4 regions of the Pectobacterium sp. HCp5_1 genome follow, and region 4 is predicted to be linked to each of the others. Evidence: predicted binding sites of a transcription regulator. Region 4 holds the regulator's gene; each other region holds the start of a gene.
The links. The regulator PurR, encoded in region 4, represses purine synthesis genes. The targets are predictions, from matches to a motif close to CANGCAAACGTTTGCNTG.
Positions count from the first base shown of each region.

Region 1: a site for PurR is predicted at 1,986-2,003, ahead of Q3A88_RS03590 (nucleoside-specific channel-forming protein Tsx). Genes of this name have one in related genera too.
Region 2: a site for PurR is predicted at 1,906-1,923, ahead of purM (phosphoribosylformylglycinamidine cyclo-ligase). Genes of this name have one in related genera too.
Region 3: a site for PurR is predicted at 2,102-2,119, ahead of cvpA (colicin V production protein). Genes of this name have one in related genera too.

Region 1 is NZ_JAUMIO010000003.1:169,191-172,426, reverse strand. It holds gene Q3A88_RS03605 (family 43 glycosylhydrolase) at 1-228, shown strand, start outside; gene ampE (beta-lactamase regulator AmpE) at 265-1,119, opposite strand; gene ampD (1,6-anhydro-N-acetylmuramyl-L-alanine amidase AmpD) at 1,119-1,691, opposite strand; gene Q3A88_RS03590 (nucleoside-specific channel-forming protein Tsx) at 2,128-2,988, shown strand; gene nadC (carboxylating nicotinate-nucleotide diphosphorylase) at 3,133-3,236, shown strand, end outside.
Region 2 is NZ_JAUMIO010000005.1:110,513-113,748, forward strand. It holds gene uraA (uracil permease) at 1-635, opposite strand, end outside; gene upp (uracil phosphoribosyltransferase) at 1,056-1,682, opposite strand; gene purM (phosphoribosylformylglycinamidine cyclo-ligase) at 2,020-3,057, shown strand; gene purN (phosphoribosylglycinamide formyltransferase) at 3,057-3,236, shown strand, end outside.
Region 3 is NZ_JAUMIO010000002.1:106,184-109,419, forward strand. It holds gene purF (amidophosphoribosyltransferase) at 1-1,506, opposite strand, end outside; gene cvpA (colicin V production protein) at 1,528-2,028, opposite strand; gene dedD (cell division protein DedD) at 2,344-3,123, opposite strand; gene folC (bifunctional tetrahydrofolate synthase/dihydrofolate synthase) at 3,113-3,236, opposite strand, start outside.
Region 4 is NZ_JAUMIO010000004.1:209,347-212,582, forward strand. It holds gene Q3A88_RS05100 (riboflavin synthase) at 1-9, shown strand, start outside; gene cfa (cyclopropane fatty acyl phospholipid synthase) at 106-1,257, opposite strand; gene purR (HTH-type transcriptional repressor PurR) at 1,459-2,484, opposite strand; gene Q3A88_RS05115 (YnhF family membrane protein) at 2,874-2,963, shown strand; gene Q3A88_RS05120 (C40 family peptidase) at 3,180-3,236, opposite strand, start outside.

The DNA of each region.
Region 1 (3,236 bases), on a different contig from region 4:
CAGCCGGTCTTTACCACCAGCCGAGCAAACCGGCAGTTTGGGCCAGGCCATAATAGCTTTACGCAAACAGAAACGGGCGAAGACATTCTGGTTTACCACGCCCGCAACTACACGGAGATCGAAGGCGACCCGCTGTATGACCCGAATCGCCATACGCGGATTAAAACCTTCACCTGGGATCGTGACGGAATGCCCGTGTTCGGCGAACCGCCCGCTGACAGACAATAAGCGAGAAACGGTTGCGCTGGGACGCCCAACGGGAAATTAAACCAGCGCACCGTATATCGTCAGGAGCGCGACGACGACCACTAATACCAGCGTCACCTTTTTCGCCAGCGTCACAGCGGCTTTGGGCGTCTCCACAGGCTCAACGTGGGATTCACGCGCGAGAGAAAATTGAGCCAGTTGAGTCAACACCCAATACTGTGAACTGCGAGAATCCCCCAGCGAAGCGAACCAGGCTGGCAGCGCTTTCTCGCCGTGCCCCAGCAGTGCGTAAGCGGCACCCGCCAAGCGTGCGGGGATCCAATCAAGCCAATGCAGTAAACTATCGACGCCAGACTGCGCGCGCTCCAGCGGGGTGTGGTGGCGGGCAAGCCAGGTTTGGCTGGCGCGTAAAAATGCATACCCCGTTAGCGCAATCGGCCCGTAGGGTCCAGCAGCGATAAACCAGAACAGCGGCGCTAAATAAAACCGGAAATTTATCCACAGCAGCGCATTTTGCAGCTCTTTCAGTTGCTCTCCTTCTCCCGTACCAACGGGCAAACCATGAATCAGCGCCAGTTCAGCCGCCATTTCCCGACTGGCATCCGCCTCGCCGCGCTGTGCCGCCTGCAAATAGCGCCGATAGTGCTGACGGATTTCACCCGCACCAATGCACATCAGGCTGATGACAATCCACAGCAGAAGAGAAATCAGGCCAAACAGAATACCGCTCGTGAGCCACAGCAAGCACGCCACGATGCCCATGCTGCAGAGCGTCAGGAACAGCGTTTGCAATAAAGATGGAGACGGCACGTGCCGGAATACGACCTCAAGCCGATGATCGATCTGCCAGTGCTCGCCCTGTTTGAACAAGCGTTCCCATGCCAGCGTAAGCAACAGTGTAAACAGCGTCATTAATCCAGACTCCCTTTGTTCTCTGTCCCGTTTTCTTGTAGCAGACGATGATAGCCGTCCCAGTCAAATGCCGGTCCGGGGTCGGTTTTACGGCCCGGTGCGATGTCGCTGTGTCCGGTAATTCGCGATAGCGTAATAGGATAGGCCTGCATTAGCAGGCGTGTAATCGCCACCAGCGAGTGATACTGCTGCGCGGTAAAAGGCAGCGTATCCGTCCCTTCCAGCTCAATGCCAATAGAGAAATCATTACAGCGTTCCCGACCTTCAAACACCGAAACACCCGCATGCCAGGCGCGCTGATCGAAAGGCACATACTGGGTGATTTGCCCATCGCGGCGAATCAGGCAGTGTGCCGCGACGCGTAAATGGGAAATATCGGCGAAATAAGGATGCGCAGTGGGATCCAACGTCGCCGTAAACAGTTGATCAATATACGGACCGCCAAACTCGCCAGGCGGCAGACTAATATTGTGGATCACCAGTAGGGAAGGCACCTCATCATTCGGGCGGCCATCATAATGCGGTGAAGGCGTGTGTGTAATGTCGGATAACCAGCCATTTTCCAAAAGCATCGGCGATAACCTCGCATCGTATCGTTTGCCGGCTGAATCAGGCGAAAACTCAATTTCAGGAGTAAAAACAACGTCAGTGTAAAAACCATTGTAGCCAAAAGTCCTTGTATCCAAGATACCATGTTTCACGCCATGCTATCTATTCAACTGGGTATCAATAGGTTTTACCGTTTGTTTTGTGATATTCCCGTCGTTTTCCTGCCTGAACACAATCCCGATACGTTTTTTAGTAAGGTGAAATTCCTAACACCATTATGTGATTAAAATCACATTACAAATGTAATAGCACAATAAAAGGCAATCGTTTTCGTGCATTGCGTCTATTTTTACTTAAAATGCATGACAAAATTATCTTCTGATTTTTTTAGATATTACCAAAACTTATTTTGCGGTCTTACGTACGACGTAAATAACGTCTAACACTATGGTACTTAACATGAAAAAAACTTTCGCCGCAGGCGCTTTACTCGCACTGTCATGCTCAATGCCTGCTCTTGCCGACAGCAATAAAGCCGAATACCTGTCCGACTGGTGGCACCAGAGCATTAACGTCGTCGGGAGCGCCCACACGCGTTTCGGACCGCAACTGAACAGCACGACTTACCTGGAATACGAAGCCTTTGCGCGTAAAGACTGGTTCGATTTCTACGGCTACGCCGATGCGCCTAAGTTTTTTGGTGGCGATCCCGACAGCCGTGGCATTTGGGACAAAGGCTCTCCGCTGTTTGTCGAGATCGAACCACGCTTCTCAATTGATAAACTGACGGGCGCTGATCTGAGCTTTGGTCCGTTTAAAGAGTGGTACATCGCCAATAACGTTATTTACGATCAGGGTCGCAACAGCGGTTCACGCCAGAGTACCTGGTACATGGGCTTAGGCACCGATATTGATACCGGCACCGACCTGTCTCTGTCAGTGAACGGCTATGCAAAATACCAATGGCAGAACTACGGCGCCGCTAACGAAAACGAGTGGGACGGCTACCGTGTAAAAGTGAAATACTCTTACCCACTGGGTTCGATGCTGGGCGGCAACGTCTCGTATATCAGCTTCACCAATTTCGATTTTGGCTCAGAACTGCGTGATAAATCGAACTCAAGCCGCACCAACAATTCCATTGCCTCCAGCCATATTTTGGCGCTGGGCTACGACCACTGGCACTACTCTTTCGTCGCGCGTTATTTCCACAACGGCGGCCAATGGGCTGATGGCGCAGAACTCAATTTCGGCAAAGGCCCGTTTGAAGTGAAATCTACCGGCTGGGGCTACTATCTGGTCGTCGGTTACAACTTCTAAAATCGCTTCCTCTTTCCGGCGACCACGGATGTTCGCCGGAAGACTCATAACAGTAACAGATTGAATTGTAATAAGTATTCATTCTGGATGTCCTGATATAAACAAGGTAGCATAGACCTCCGAATCCCCCTTCGGAGTTTTGTCATGTCAACGCGTCGCTACAGTCAGGAACAACGCCAACAAGCCTTGCTCGCTCGTATTGCACAAGATATCCCCGCCAGCGTGCAACTGGCCTTGCGTGAAGATTT
Region 2 (3,236 bases), on a different contig from region 4:
CAGTGTGCTTCACGAATCGGAGTCAAATCCACCACGCCCAGCGCGAACGACAGCGCATAGCCAGCCAGTACCCCGATCAGAATCGGGATGATCGCCAGAAAGCCGCGAAACAGCACCGAGCCCAGAATGGTGATTGCCAGCGTCGCCAGTGAAATCGTCACCGCGGTAGAATCGACAGAAGTGCCATCGGCAGGCAGCAGCCCAGCCATTCCCGCTGCGACACCGGCCAGTTCAAGGCCGATAACCGCAACAATCGCCCCCATCGCCGCAGGCGGAAACAGCACATTCAGCCAGCCGGTGCCCGCTTTCTTAACAATCAGCGCCACCAGACAGAACAACACGCCGCACATAATGAAGCCACCCAGTGCAACTTCATACCCCAGCGGCAACAGCAGTAAAACCGGGGAAATAAACGCGAAGCTCGACCCCAAATACGCTGGGATTTTGCCCTTACAAATGAATAAATAAAGCAGCGTCCCCACACCGTTGAATAACAGTACGGTTGCCGGATTGATCTTGAACAGAATGGGTACCAGAACGGTAGCGCCAAACATCGCGAACAGATGCTGGAAACTCAACGGGATGGTTTGTAACAAGGGTGGTCGTTCACTTACCCCGATGGCGCGACGAGTCATCTTCAATATCCTCTGTAGTGTTGTTATCTAGTGTTGCTATTTATGTGTGCAGGTAGACCCGCACTTATTATCACAGCCAGACTTACCCCGCCTCACCGTAGTGAAGCAGGAACATGTTGACTGCTGATGTATAAAAGAACCGCGTGTGACGTAACACAGGCCGTGGCGCACCATAGGCAATACCGATACCCTAAATAATTCGAGTTGCGTGACAAAACGTTAACGTTTTGAACAACGCTCTGCGTTGACCCTTTAGGGCAAGGCCCATTTATGGCCTTGTAACGCGGCAACCGCACGAATCTCCAGGAGCTTACACAAGTAAGTGACTGGAGTGAGTAAGGGCGGCCAACGCACAAGCAGCTTGAAGTATGACGGGTATCCTTGCGCCAAAAAAAAGCCGACTATAAGTCGGCTTACCTGTTATTTCGTACCAAATATTTTATCGCCCGCATCACCCAGGCCCGGCATGATGTAACCCTGCTCGTTGAGGCCTTTATCGATGGATGCCGTGTAAAGCTCGACATCTGGATGGGCTTTTTCCAGTGCGGCAATCCCTTCTGGAGCGGCAACCAACACCAGCACCTTAATGCTGTGACAACCCGCTTTTTTCAGCAGATCGATCGTCGCGATCATTGAACCGCCGGTTGCCAGCATAGGGTCAACTACAAGCGCCATGCGCTCTTCGATATTGGAAACCAGCTTCTGGAAATAAGGAACAGGCTCCAGCGTCTCTTCATCACGGTAGATGCCGACAACGCTGATACGCGCGCTAGGGACATTTTCCAGCACGCCTTCCATCATCCCCAACCCTGCACGCAGAATCGGTACGACGGTAATTTTCTTGCCTTTGATCTGATCGACTTCAACCGGACCGCACCAGCCATCAATGGTGACTTTTTCGGTTGCCAGGTCAGCCGTCGCTTCGTAAGTCAGCAAACTTCCTACTTCGGAAGCCAGCTCACGAAAACGCTTCGTGCTAATATCGTTCTCACGCATCAAACCCAGTTTGTGTTTGACGAGTGGGTGTTTCACCTCGACGATCTTCATCATTATCTCCCCATCGGCTAGTGGACGGACAAAAACGCCAAACGCGTTTTTAAACACCGCTTGCGGCGGCCCGCAGGGCGGCGGGCACAAGAGCCCGTCGTAAAAAAAATCGCGGGATTATACCGCCTTTTTTACTTAGCGCCATATGATTCAGCCTGATCCAGATCAACCGAGAAGAGAAATTGTCGCCATTAACGAAAAATAGCCAGCCGATGACTCATCACTCGCAAACGATTGCCTACACTGTTAGAATTAGCGCGCATTATTTTTACCACAGTATGTTTTCTAAATACCGTGTTTTCTGAATACGACCCGTAACCTTCGTGGGGACTCAGCAGTGACCGACAAAACCTCTCTCAGCTATAAAGACGCAGGCGTGGATATCGATGCAGGCAATGCATTGGTCGACCGTATCAAAGGTGTAGTGAAACAGACCCGTCGCCCAGAAGTTATGGGTGGATTGGGTGGTTTCGGTGCCTTGTGCGCCTTACCGCAAAAATACCGCGAACCGATTCTGGTTTCCGGCACTGACGGAGTCGGCACCAAACTGCGCCTGGCGATGGACCTGAAACGCCACGATACGATTGGTATCGATCTGGTTGCAATGTGCGTGAACGATCTCGTCGTTCAGGGCGCCGAGCCACTGTTCTTCCTCGACTATTACGCCACGGGCAAGTTGGATGTTGACACCGCTGCCAGTGTGATTACCGGTATCGCGGAAGGCTGTAAGCAATCAGGCTGTGCGCTGGTCGGTGGCGAAACCGCCGAAATGCCGGGTATGTATCACGGTGAAGACTACGACGTTGCCGGCTTCTGCGTCGGTGTCGTAGAAAAATCAGAAATTATTGACGGCAGCAAAGTGCAGAACGGCGATGTTCTGGTTGCCCTCGCTTCCAGCGGCCCGCACTCAAACGGCTATTCGCTGGTGCGCAAAGTGCTCGAAGTCAGCAAGACCGATCCAGAGCAGTTCGAGCTGGAAGGCAAATCACTGGCCGATCACCTGCTGGCCCCGACCAAAATCTACGTGAAATCTATACTGTCCCTGATTGAGAAAGTCGATGTCCACGCCATTTCTCACCTGACTGGCGGCGGCTTCTGGGAAAATATCCCGCGCGTACTGCCAGAAGGCATGCAGGCGACGATCGACGAATCCAGCTGGCAATGGCCTGCCGTTTTCAACTGGCTGCAACAGGCCGGTAATGTCAGCCGCCACGAAATGTATCGTACTTTCAACTGCGGTGTTGGTATGATCATCGCACTGCCAGCCGAACAGGCAGACGAGGCCGTTGCATTACTCAACAGCAGCGGCGAAAACGCATGGAAAATCGGCGTCATTACTCAAACCGATGCCGGAGACGCAGTGGTTATTAACTGATGAAAAACATCGTTGTGCTGATTTCAGGTCATGGAAGCAACTTACAGGCGTTGATTGACGCCTGTAAGAACGCACGCCTTAAAGGAAAAATCGTCGCCGTATTCAGCAATAATGCGGAGGCTTACGGGCTAGAACGCGCACAGGATGCGGACATTCCTACGTGCGTCCTGAACCCTGAA
Region 3 (3,236 bases), on a different contig from region 4:
ATGCAATTCCAGATCTTCAACTTCATTCTGGCTACGCAGCGCTTTGGCATCGTCATTGCGCAAGACTTCCAGATAATCCAGATAACCTTGATCGACATCCTTCGTCACGTAAATCCCGTTGAACACCGAGCATTCAAACTGAGTGATATCCGGGTTATCTTCACGCGCAGCTTCAATCAGATCGTCGAGATCCTGGAATATCAGCTCATCGGCACCAATAATCTTACAGATTTCATCCACTTCACGACCGTGGGCAATCAGCTCATTGACGCTTGGCATATCGATGCCGTACACGTTAGGGAAGCGGATTTCCGGTGCCGCTGAGGCCAGATAAACACGCTTGGCTCCTGCTTCACGCGCCATCTCTACAATCTGCTCTGACGTTGTACCACGCACGATGGAGTCATCCACCAGCAGCACGTTCTTGTCACGGAACTCAGCACGGTTGGCGTTCAGCTTACGGCGTACCGATTTCTTACGTGCCTGCTGCCCCGGCATGATAAACGTGCGGCCAACATAGCGGTTTTTCACAAATCCCTGACGATACGGCTTGTTGATGATGCGCGCGATTTCCAGCGCGATATCACAAGAGGTTTCAGGAATCGGGATCACGACATCAATATCGAGATCTTCCCACTGGCGCGCAATTTTTTCACCGAGCTTCTGACCCATGCGAACGCGTGCGCTGTAGACCGAGATTTTATCAATGAAAGAGTCTGGGCGAGCGAAATAGACATATTCGAACAGGCACGGATTGCTCTTTGGATTCTCTGCGCACTGGCGGGTAAACAGCTGCCCTTTTTCCGTAATGTAGATCGCTTCTCCCGGCGCCACATCGCGTAAAAATTCAAAGCCCAGCGTATCCAGTGCGACACTTTCTGACGCCACCATATACTCGCTGCGGCCATCTTCCAGATCGCGCTTACCAATCACCAGAGGACGAATCCCATTAGGATCGCGGAAAGCGACCATACCGTGACCGATAATCATGCCAACACAGGCATAGGCACCGCGAATTTGCTGGTGCGTTGCGGCAACGGCCGCAAAAATATTATCGGCTTCCAGCGGATAGTGTTGGAAACGGTCCAGCTCTCTGGCGAAAATATTCAGCAGAATTTCAGAATCAGACGTGGTGTTAACGTGGCGACGCTCCTGCTCGAACAGCTTTTTACGCAGTTCGTGAGCGTTAGTCAGGTTACCGTTGTGAGCCAGCGTGATACCGAACGGAGAGTTCACATAGAAAGGCTGTGCTTCCGAGGCGCTGGAACTACCTGCGGTCGGATAACGCACATGACCAAGCCCCATGTTTCCCTGTAGGCGCTGCATGTGCCGCGCTTCAAACACATCTTTCACCAGGCCATTGGCCTTACGCAGGCGAAAACAATTAAAGGCATCGATGGTCACAATACCCGCAGCATCCTGCCCACGGTGTTGCAACACCGTTAACGCGTCATAAATCGACTGGTTGACCGGTGTAAAACCGGCGATACCGACAATACCGCACATGGTGTCTTTTCCTCATCAGCGCTACCGCAGCGGTAAATGCTGCGGCAAGAAACTTGACGTGCTTTGCAGGTAGTCAAAAAACCACCTGATAATATAACTGAACTGCGGGATTAACTGGGACTGCTTCCAGTCATCACTTTGTGAAAAACCGGTGAACGTATCCAGAAAGAATAGCAGTGCGGAAACGATCAGCACCCCGCGCAGCGCACCAAAACAGATGCCCAGAACGCGATCGGTGCCGGATAATCCGGTACGTTCAACCAGTGAACTAATCACATAGTTGACGATAGCTCCCACAATCAACGTTGCAATAAACAGAATGGCAATCGCAATGCCGTTACGCACCAGCTCATCATCAAAACGGGTGAAGTAGACCGCGAGGTAAGCGTAGTAATGACTGGCAACAAAAAAAGCACATCCCCAGGTTACTAACGACAGCGCTTCGCGAACAAACCCCCGGATCAGGCTAACCAAAGCCGAAAATCCGATGATGCCAATAATGACGTAATCAACCCAAACCATGAACTATCCTAATAATGAACGATGCTACCGATAAGCCGCTACGTCATCCTGTTCGCGGCGCATTCTAACAGAAAAAGAAAACGTTTGCGTAGCGTATTTCCGCCGATTTCATCGATAGATAATCAGGCGAAAAAACCGACAATACGTCATGCCTGATTCTATTCACTCTCGGCATCTCAAAACTCACAGCAAGCATCTTAAAACAGATGCGGGGCGAAGTATCACTGATGCGAACCTCATCCCCGCTGCCTGCTTTTGCTTATTTACGTGACCGGCTGCGAGCCAGCCATCACGTCATCATCACGCTCGACGACCTTAACGAACGGAATGTGCTCGCACCTGCCCACTTAGCCCGCTGAGCTGTTTCAGCTCACCCAGTGAAGACTCTAGCTTCTGCTTCGACGCATCCGGCCCCACGTAAATGCGGGTGATTTCGCCTGAAACCGGCGTTGATGGCACGGTATACGCGCGGTAACCAGAGAGACGAAGCTTGGCGACAATTTCATTCACCTTATCCGCGTTTTTCAGCGCACCAAGCTGCACAATATAGGCCTGTCCGACAGGCGCTTGCTGCGTCGGCTGCGTTTCAGGCTTCACTTCCGGTTTGGGTTCCGGTTTAGGCTCTGGCTTCGGTTTCACTTCAGGCTTCACCTCAGGCTTTGGCTGAGGCTTCGGCATCACTGGCGCTGGCGTCTGAACCGGCGGACGCTCAACCACCACTGGCGGTGCCGTCATGGCTGGCGTATTCGTGCCAGAATGGGACGATGGCGGCGTCTGCGTCGTGGTTTCAGGTGCTGTCGTTGTAGATGGCGTAGTTGCAGATGACGCAGACGATCTCGCTTCAACGGCTTCGGCTTCCGCGCTGTTTTGCATCGCCTCCTCCGCCCCTTCCGGCGGTTGACTCGGCAGCGACGGGTTCAGCGCAGGCAGCGCTTCCATCTCATTGCTGTCACCCGGCTTAGGGATCAGCGGAATCGACGCAAACTCGTCTTCGTAGTGCTTTTTCTTGCCGTCCAGCAGGCCGGGTAAAACGATCACGCCCAGCGCGACCAAAATAACCGTACCGACCAGTCGATTCTGAAATTTACTCGCCATTCGCCTTCTCCTCATCCAGCGCTTCCATCACATGCGCTACCGTATGAAAAGATCCACACACAATGACGATATCCTGCTCCGTCGCCTCGGACATGGCTTGCTTCCAGGCAGTT
Region 4 (3,236 bases):
GAAGAGTAATTCCTACGTTGCACATTCTGGTAAACCGGACGGCGTTGCTACCGTCCGGTTTCTCTTTTCAGTCAGCACACGACTTTCTGTCAACACACAATGCTGTCAGCGCGCAACGCGCAATCCACCGTCGACCCCATCCGTGCTGAACAAGACCTGCCAGAGCTGAAGTTTCCTTGCTCTGAAAGCCCCTGCACAAAAGTTAAGATAGTAGCTGAACATCCGGCGGAAGCGGGCCGTGTAGCGTGTGGAAAGTCGTGGCCAGTTCTGCTGAAAGCGAGCGTGCCAGGCCATTAAGGTACGATCGTAATCAGCACCGAAATTATGCCAGTCTTCCATCACCATGTAAGGCTCACTTGCCTGCGCAATATGCTGTATGGAGGGAATACAGCCGTTGGGGAAGATGTATTTATGAATCCAGGGATCAATGTGCGGATTGGTCTTATTGGCCCCGATGGTATGTAGCAGAAACAGTCCATCGGGTTTTAGATTACGCCGCACGACGCGGAAATAATTGTCATAGTTGCGTGGCCCGACGTGTTCAAACATACCAACTGACACCACGCGATCGAATTGCCGATCGAGATCGCGGTAATCCTGTAGTTCAATGGTGACGTTCAGATCCTGACAACGTCGCTGCGCCAGCACCTGTTGTTCTCTGGAAATAGTGATGCCGTACACTGAAACGCCGTAGTGGCGTGCCGCGAATTCGGCCAGTCCGCCCCAGCCACAGCCGATATCCAGCAGCGTCATCCCTGATGTTAACTGGAGCTTTTCGCAGATCATGGCGAGTTTATCTTCCTGCGCCTGTTCCAGCGTCTGTGCCTGTTTCCAATAGGCGCAGGAGTATTGCATATAGGGATCCAGCATCAGGGTAAAGAGGTCGTTACCTAAATCGTAATGCGCTTTACCGACAACCTGAGCACGTTGGCGGGATTGTAAATTTGTGACGCGGGAGAGGGCGACGCGCGTCAGGTCGTGCAGACGGCGGGGCAGCCTGGCATCCAACCCCGCACGCAGGACGCGATGGGAAAACATATCCAGCCGTTCACACTCCCACCATTCATCCATGTAGCTTTCTCCCAGCCCCAGCGATCCCTCACGTAGGATGCGTTTAAAGAAATTGGGGTTGGTCACGCGGATGTCAAAAGGGCGAGTGCCGTTGATGGTGATATCCGCGCTGGCCAGCATGTCTTGCACGATGTGGAACCAGGGCGCGGTATTAGGATCCCATTCTTCTGTATAAGGTAAACCCATCATGTCTCCTTAACTTTATGTAAAAGTATCGTAAAACACATCAGGACAACACTTATCGCAGCCGAGGTATCGGCTGTCACCAGAGAAAATGAAACACGGTATTAAATTTAAAACTGCTTCAACCAGCATACAAGAGAATTGGCTGAAGCAGAGAGGAGAAGCAGTAGGAATAAGAAAATCGTCTGTACAGAATGGCTGCGGCTAGCGGCGATAGTCGAGGTAAGGGCCGTCTGCAACCGAGCGGCGTTCAATCAACGTCGGGTGCACTTCAATGACGTGTGCATCTTCCCGCTTACTGGTAATGCGATCCAGCAGCATCGCGAAAGCGGACTGACCCAGACGCTCCTTTGGCTGGTGGATGGTGGTCAGCGCAGGCGTAAAGAAACGCGCGTGGCGCACGTTGTCATAACCGATCACCGAAATATCCTGCGGCACACGCAGACCCAGTTCGTCAGCCGCACAGATAGCCCCCATCGCCATAATATCGCCGCCGCAGAATACGGCCGTTGGACGCTGTTTCTGTGCGAGGATCTGATGCATGGCTTTGTAGCCGGATTCCGGTTCGAAATCGCCCCGAACTACCCATTCGTCGCGTACGGTGATGTCGGCTTCCTTCAATGCTTTCAAAAAGCCGAGGTAGCGCCCGCTGCCGGTGTTGCGTTCTTGAGTGCCGGGGATGGCACCGATATCCCGATGGCCGCGTTCAATCAGGTAGCGACCTGCCATATAACCGCCTTCAAAGGCGTTATCGATAATCGTATCGGTAAAATCGCTGTGCATCTGTCCCCAGTCCATCACGACCATCGGAATGCTGCGATAATCTTCCAACATCGACAACAGCTCTGGTGGGTATTCAGCGCACATTACCAGCAGGCCATCGACGCGTTTTTGCGCCAGCATGGAAAGATAGGCGCGCTGTTTGCCGATGTCGTTATGCGAATTACACAGCACCAGCGTGTAGCCTTTGGCATAGCAGCTGTTTTCAACGGCTTCAATGATTTCGGCGAAATAGGGGGCTTCGCTGGATGTGGCCAGCAAACCGATAGATTTAGTGTGATTAACTTTGAGGCTGCGGGCGACGGCGCTGGGCGAATAGTGCAATTCTTTAATTGCCGCCCTGACGGCTGCCTTAGTCTCTTCGGCGACGAAACGTGTTTTATTGATCACGTGCGATACGGTTGTGGTGGAAACGCCAGCACGTTTTGCCACATCTTTAATCGTTGCCATCTAAAAATGACTCCTGAACTTACCTGTTACAGACGTAAGTATATTGTTAATCGTTTGCCTACGTTTAATGTTCTTCTTCTAAGCTAAAAAACAGGATTTCAGAAGGAGAATGCCGAATGTTATACCGAAGGGATCTGGGTTGACGTTTTTCGACTGATACGCAGCGCTTTCATAAACAGCGGATTGTGTCCGATTTATCATGAAAGTGAAAGGGCTAATTTATACTATTAGTGATGCATTCGTCCGAGATTTTTCGCTACAATTATGAAAGAATCGTAATAACCCTATTATTTGTGGCTTTTACTACCTAAACGGGTTTGGCTGTGAACGGTGGTGTCTTTTCAGATGAAGCTTTCAGATAAAATTCGTTCGTTAATAAGGAGTAATTCATGGATACAGATCTGAAGATGTCTTTGCTGACAACTGTTGGCTCGTTGGCTGTGATCATCGCGTTTAGTTTTATTGCGGTGCTGAACTAACCGAACGGTGCCTCTGGGCGGGTTAGGTATTCAGACACGTTGATGTTACATAAAACGTGTCTGAATCGCTTTATACCCGTCATATTTCAAGTTGCATGTGCGTTGGCTTCGTTCACTCACCCGAATCACTTACTTGAGTAAGTTCATCGGGATTCCTTCGCTTGCCGCCTTCCTGAAACTCGAATTATTTAGGGTATACCAGATATAACCTGTCTCTTAACGAATCGTCTGCGGTGTCACCACGCGACGTGCGCCAACGTAGTGTTCCTGCCA